Regions from separate parts of the Enterobacter sp. ECC_219_Taxon_10 genome, predicted to be linked through region 1. Evidence: predicted binding sites of a transcription regulator. Region 1 holds the regulator's gene; each other region holds the start of a gene.

Region 1 (2,270 bases):
CAGCGCGACCAGGCCCGACTGGCGGCAGGCCGCACGCCAGACATTCCGAAGCTGCCCACTTTCCCGCGCGCCGTACGCCTGCCCGGAATGCGCCTCAACGGCATAGGCGAAGCCGTCCAGCGCGTAGGCGGTGAACGTCAGCAATGTCATCAGGACTGCATTCACCGCAACGATTTCTGGCCCCAGTCGAGCCCCAAAGACCGTCAGAGCGCCGAAACAGATCTGAAGCAGCAGCGAACGCAGCATGATGTCACGGTTGAGCGCCAGCAGCCTGCGGATATTGCCGCGCCATGCTGTTTTGAGCAGCGCAAGGGAGATCCCGCGCATCGCCAGCACGCGCCAGACCATCCACAAGCCAATGAAAAAGGTCCCGTATTCTGCAATCGCCGTCGCCAGTGCCGCCCCGCGTACGTCCATATGCAGGCCCATCACCAGCCAGAGATCGAGCACAATGTTGAGAAGGTTTCCCACGACCAGCAAAATCACTGGCGCACGGGCATATTGCACGCCCAGTAACCAACCCAGCAGAACAAGGTTTGCCAGCGAAGCGGGCGCGCTAAGCCAGCGAATTTCCAGGAAGCGACGCGCCTGCTCCAGTACCGCCTCGTTGCCGCCAACGACCTGGAGTGCAAGGTCGATCAGGGGCGTGCGCAGTAAAACAATCAACATTCCCGCGCCCAGCGCCAGGATCAGCGGCTGCACCAGCGCACGCGCCAGACGTAACGGGTCTTTCGCACCGTACGCCTGTGCCGTGAGCCCGGTAGTACTCATACGTAAAAAGAGCATCAGCATAAACAGGAAGCTGGTTGCCGTCGCCCCAATCGCCACGCCGCCAAGATAAACAGGGGAATCGAGATGACCAATAACGGCCGTGTCGACCAGACCCAACAAGGGCACGGTGATATTGGAGAAAATCATCGGCAGGGCAAGACGCCACAATGCCTTATCTGAAGCCGTCAGCAGTGACATGGGAAATACCGGGAATGGAAGACGAAGCAGGCTACAGCGAAAGCGTAGCCTGTCAGGAAGAGATTACAGCCATTCGCCGTTGCGAATCACGCCTACTGCCAGACCTTCAATAGAGAAGCTCTGTTCGCGGAGGTCGACCACAATCGGGGTGAACTCGTTGTTTTCAGGCAACAGCTGGACGGTGTTACCCTGTTTTTTCAGGCGCTTAACGGTCACTTCGTCATCAATGCGCGCAACCACCACCTGGCCGTTCCGCACATCCTGCGTTTTGTGAACGGCCAGCAGGTCGCCATCAAGAATGCCGATGTCTTTCATCGACATCCCGCTAACGCGCAGCAGGAAATCAGCGCTCGGCTTGAACATACCAGGATCGACCTGGTAGTGGCCTTCTATATGCTGTTGTGCCAGCAGCGGTTCACCTGCGGCAACGCGGCCTATCAGAGGAATGCCCGTCTCTTCTTCCACCAGCAGGCGGATACCGCGCGACGCGCCTGACACAATCTCAATTACACCCTTACGCGCCAGCGCTTTCAGGTGTTCCTCGGCAGCATTCGGAGAACGGAAGCCCAGACGCTGCGCGATTTCCGCACGCGTGGGTGGCATACCCGTCTGGCCGATATGATCCCGAATGAGATCAAACACCTCTTGCTGCCTGGTCGTTAATGCTTTCATTCCGCCCCCTGGGTGTATATACAGTTATGCTGTGAGTATATACAGTCAAAGGCGATTTTGGAACCAAAAACTGCACAAAAAACCAGGGACTTAATTATTCCTGGAGGCTCATCGGAAATGTGACCAAAGCAGCGTGACCCAGGTAATGGCTGCAGTGATAATTGCCAGCAGCACAGCGGCAGAGCCCATATCTTTCGCCCGGCCAGAAAGCTCGTGGAAATCTGAGCCGATCCGGTCAACAACGGCCTCAATAGCGCTATTGAGAATTTCCACTATCATCACCAGAAGTACGGAACCGATGAGAAGCACGCGGGTAATAGCATCTACATCAAGGAAACAGGCGATGATAACCGCGACGATAGCGGCGACACCTTCCTGGCGAAAAGCAGCTTCATTAACCCACGCGGCACGGAAACCTTTCCATGAATAGCCAGCGGCTTTGATGATACGCGTTAACCCAGTGGTATTATTGGCCATTAAAAGAACCTTTTTTAAAAAAGAGCGTCAGTAACAGGAGCAGCAGCGCGTTTCGCTGCCGCCTGAAGTATGACGGGTAACAACAGAAATTTTGCGCGCTTTCTGTTATCCTTGCGCCGCAATTGCATTATTAACCAGAGGCTTTACATCGT
Region 2 (2,270 bases), 670 kb from region 1:
GGATCATCTAGAAAAAGGCCGCTTCATGCGGCCTTTATCATTTATTTTGCCCAGCTTTTGGCTTTGGCTGGAGAGTCCACCAGAACTCCTTCGGCACCCAGTGTTTTCGCCTTCTGGTAGTCCTCTTCAGAGTTCACGCCGATAAAAATCAGATGGGCATTGCCCTGAGAGCGGAAGCAGTCAACGGCCTCTTTGTCCCACGTTAATGTTGCAGGAGAGACACCTTCGCCTAAGGTGAATTTCTCGACTACCTCTATTTTTCGGTTTAACTCAAGCCCATACCAGTAATCGTCCATTTTTTGTGAAGGAGGCAGACATTCGTGGCTCAACGAAATCGTGGCCAGACGCGTGCGAGTCTCGCTGCGTGTGACAAAGCGGGGGATTTCGGCAGGCAATGCTTCCATATAGCGATCTTCGGTTGAATAGACGCGAACGCGGTTCAGGCTGTTGGTCTCTTTCAATACGTTAAGCAGCGTGTTGCCCATGGTCGCTGGATCTGCATCCGGCGATTTGATGTCAATGAAAAATCGCGTATCTGGCCAGGCGGTCAGTACCGACTTCAGCGTCGGTATCGGAGTATTAAGCAGGTTTTCCGGCAGGCCTTTATCTTTCCACTTCACGCTGGCATCCGCCTTTGCCAGTTCTTCAGCGGTATACTGTGACACCTTTCCCTGCAAATTGGTTAACGCCTTCAGGTCGGCTGGTCGATAGAGAACCGGTAAGTCATCCCGGCTTAACTGCACGGTTATCCAGACGATATCTGCTTTGTTTTCGAGCGCGAGCTTTATGGCTGGCAGGGTGTTTTCAGGTGCATCTGCGGTACCGCCCCGGTGGGCGACGATTTCTGGATTTGCTGATGCGGCACTCGCCAGAAACAGTAGCGAAACTGATAATATTTTCTTCATGAATGATTGCTCTCCATTTATTAGCTAACTCTATGTAAATAAAGGATTTGTCTTGAGCGTTTGTAACACGTTTTTATGACAACTGTGAGTAAGGAAAATTGCTGACGCATTTTTTGCCTTTTGTTATACTGTATATAAATACATGTGTGGTATGACCGATGCGCAAAATAATCCATGTTGATATGGACTGCTTTTTTGCCGCAGTGGAGATGCGTGACAACCCGGCGCTGCGGGATATTCCCATCGCCATTGGCGGCAGCCGCGTTCAGCGCGGTGTGATAAGCACCGCCAACTATCCTGCGCGCAAATTTGGCGTGCGCAGCGCCATGCCGACGGCGATGGCGCTGAAACTTTGTCCGCACCTCACCCTTTTGCCCGGTCGCTTTGACGCCTATAAAGAAGCCTCAAACCATATTCGGGAAATTTTCTCCCGCTACACCTCACTGATTGAACCGCTATCGCTGGACGAAGCCTATCTGGACGTCACCGATAGCCTGCACTGTCACGGCTCCGCTACCCTGATGGCGCAGGAGATCCGTCAGACCATTTTTAACGAGCTGAATCTCACCGCATCGGCAGGCGTCGCGCCGGTAAAATTTCTCGCCAAAATCGCCTCCGATTTAAATAAACCCAACGGCCAGTACGTCATCACCCCTGAAGAGGTCCCGGCGTTTTTAAAAACGCTGCCGCTTGGCAAAATCCCCGGCGTAGGCAAAGTCTCCGCCGCTAAGCTGGAAAGTATGGGGTTACGCACCTGCGAAGATGTGCAGCGAAGCGACCTGGCGATGCTGCTCAAGCGCTTTGGGAAGTTTGGTCGCGTATTGTGGGAGCGCAGTCAGGGCATCGATGAGCGCAGCGTAAGCAGCGAACGGTTACGTAAATCGGTCGGGGTTGAACGCACGCTGAGCGAAGACATCCATGACTGGTCGGAATGCGAAACCATTATTACGGAACAGCTCTATCCGGAGCTGGAACGACGCCTGAGCAAAGTAAAGCCTGATTTACTGATTGCCCGACAGGGCATCAAACTGAAATTTAACGACTTTCAACAGACAACGCAGGAGCACGTCTGGCCGCGCCTGAACAAGGAGGACCTTATCGCAACGGCGAAAAAGGCGTGGGAAGAACGACGAGGTGGACGAGGGGTGAGGCTGGTGGGACTGCATGTCACATTACTGGACCCGCAGTTAGAACGTCAGTTGGTTTTGGGATTGTAATAGCCCCGTGGCACGAGGTTGTTCACCCTCTCCCTTGAGGGAGAGGGCTGGGGTGAGGGGATTACTTCGCAGGAATCGCCTTCAGCAGTTCCGTCAGCAGCGTCCAGTAATGGCCGACGCTTTCGATATGAACCTGCTCATCAGGAGA
Region 3 (2,270 bases), 1.8 Mb from region 1:
GCGCTCGGGCGGTTATCGTCAAACAAGTTAAGCTGAGCGACGCCGCTGCTGAAAAAGTCCGCCAGCATGACCCCGGCTTTCATATAGCGATACCCGTCAAGCCAGATACGCCCCAGCGCCTCCGTGGCGGCGCGGATGATATCGCGCGAGTCATTGGTGGGCGTCATCAGGGTGACGGAAGCCTGATTGCCGTAATAAATTTCGTTGTCCGCGTGCGGGCTGGTGCGTACAAACACGCTGATAAAACGACAGTATTGATGCTCGCCGCGCAGTTTCTCTGCTGCGCGTTCCGCATAGGCGCAAATGGCCTGGTGCATCTCCTCGTACTGCGTAATACGGTGTCCAAACGAGCGGCTACAGATAATTTGCTGCTTCGTAGGGGTAAACTCTTCCAGATCGAGGCAGGGCTCACCGCGAAGCTCGCGTGCCGTGCGCTCCATAACCACGTTAAAATGTTTGCGGATGACCCAGGATGACGCTTCCGCCAGCTCCAGCGCCGTGGTAATCCCCATCGCGTTGAGCTTTTTCGTGATGCGTCGTCCTACTCCCCACACCTCCTCCACCGGAACCTTTGCCAGCAGCTTACGCTGCCGTTCACGATCCGAGAGATCGACCACGCCCCCGGTGGCTGACCACCGCTTCGCCGCATAGTTGGCCAGCTTCGCCAGCGTTTTGGTCGGCGCAATCCCGACGCCAACGGTTAAGCCAGTGTTTTTGAAGACCTGCGTACGCATCTGATGACCGAATGCTTCCAGCGACAGGCAGTTGCTGACACCCGAAACGTTCACAAATGCTTCATCAATGGAGTAGATCTCAATGGCCGGCGCGAGATCGGTCAGCGTTTGCATCACCCGGCTGCTGAGGTCGGCATACAGCGCATAGTTCGAGCTAAAGACGTAAACCCGCGACGGATAACCCTTCTCTTTGAATTTAAAATAGGGCTCCCCCATTTTTATGCCGAACTGCTTTGCCTCTCGCGACAACGAAATAATGCAGCCGTCGTTATTGGACACCACCACGATGGGTTTACCCACCAGATCGGGGCGAAACACCCTCTCGCAGGAGGCATAGAAACTATTCACATCAACCAGCGCGAACATGTTTATGCGTTTTAAGCGTATGAGTGACGACACCGAAGATTTGCAGCTCCTCTTCGGACTGAAAGGCGATCGGCTGATAGCGGGCATTACGCGGCAACAGTCGCAGAACCGGACGGGTCTGTAGCTCTTTCACCGTGAACTCACCGGCGACCGACGCCACAACGATATCCCCATGTTCAGCATTCAACGAACGGTCGACCACCAGCAGATCGCCGTCGCTAATCCCCGCGTCGATCATGGAGTCCCCGCTCACTTTGATAAAGTAAGTCGCACTGGGGTGCCTGACTGCCAGCCGGTTAAGATCGAGACGATCCTCCACATAATCCTGCGCAGGGCTTGGGAAGCCACAGGCAACGCGCTCAAGATAGAGAGGTAATTCAATAGGTTGTTTTGGATGATAAGAAAAGAGAGTGTCCATAAATGCCTTTCTCGCCAGATACTGTATATAAACACAGTATTACGGATTCCGGCACAGGATCAAGGTCATTTCCGACAAAGACCGCAAACGCCTTGAAGTTTGAGCGGATTTAATTCAGCAACCTCTTGTGCGGGCGGTCGCAGATGGGTTAAACAGAAGTCATAAGAAAGTCATTCAAACACTTTAAAATCACTTTAAGTGAAAAACGAAAGATCGACAAATCACTACAGAAACACTATCAATTGACTTTTATATAAGAGTGACGCATATTTTAGGGCACGAATTATCAAGACTTTTGGAGGACGTTTTCTATGCCAGCCCGTGACTATCCCGACAAGCGAGTTGCCCGTGGTTTAGCAAAGGAGGCCGATCTCAGGATGTTGAGCGCCCGCATTGAGCCTGAGCTGATGGAATACATCAGAATCACCGCCTTTGAGACGCGTAAAAGCAAGCAGGAGATTGTGGCAGAAGCGTTAGCGCTTCACAGACAGCAAAGTCAATGCGGAGTCTGATCGAGCAAAGTCTGGAGGTGTCCTTCCGACTTTGCCCATGCCGTGATTAACCCATCAGAGCATTCAGTTTTTCAAGTGCTTCAGGCGGCAATTGCACCTCTCCCGCCGCAAGGTTTTGCCGCAGATGCGCCACGGATGAAGTACCGGGGATCAGCAGGATGTTCGGCGACCGTTGCAACAGCCATGCAAGCGCAACCTGCATCGCCGTTGCGCCCAGGGAATCCGCGACGGCCTGCAGGC

The links. The regulator LexA, encoded in region 1, represses DNA repair genes until DNA is damaged. The targets are predictions, from matches to a motif close to TNCTGTATGTACATACAGNA.
Region 2: a site for LexA is predicted at 1,032-1,051, ahead of dinB (DNA polymerase IV). Genes of this name have one in related genera too.
Region 3: a site for LexA is predicted at 1,538-1,557, ahead of umuD (translesion error-prone DNA polymerase V autoproteolytic subunit). Genes of this name have one in related genera too.

The regions. Positions count from the first base shown of each region.
Region 1 covers NZ_CM178005.1:336,706-338,975, reverse strand. The annotation lists gene dinF (MATE family efflux transporter DinF) at 1-969, opposite strand, end outside; gene lexA (transcriptional repressor LexA) at 1,033-1,641, opposite strand; gene AC4ICF_RS01470 (diacylglycerol kinase) at 1,750-2,118, opposite strand.
Region 2 covers NZ_CM178005.1:1,011,391-1,013,660, forward strand. The annotation lists gene nqrM ((Na+)-NQR maturation NqrM) at 1-11, shown strand, start outside; gene AC4ICF_RS04680 (glycerophosphodiester phosphodiesterase family protein) at 42-905, opposite strand; gene dinB (DNA polymerase IV) at 1,064-2,122, shown strand; gene pepD (cytosol nonspecific dipeptidase) at 2,184-2,270, opposite strand, start outside.
Region 3 covers NZ_CM178005.1:2,182,544-2,184,813, reverse strand. The annotation lists gene umuC (translesion error-prone DNA polymerase V subunit UmuC) at 1-1,100, opposite strand, end outside; gene umuD (translesion error-prone DNA polymerase V autoproteolytic subunit) at 1,084-1,518, opposite strand; gene AC4ICF_RS10475 (hypothetical protein) at 1,830-2,030, shown strand; gene AC4ICF_RS10470 (aldo/keto reductase family oxidoreductase) at 2,077-2,270, opposite strand, start outside.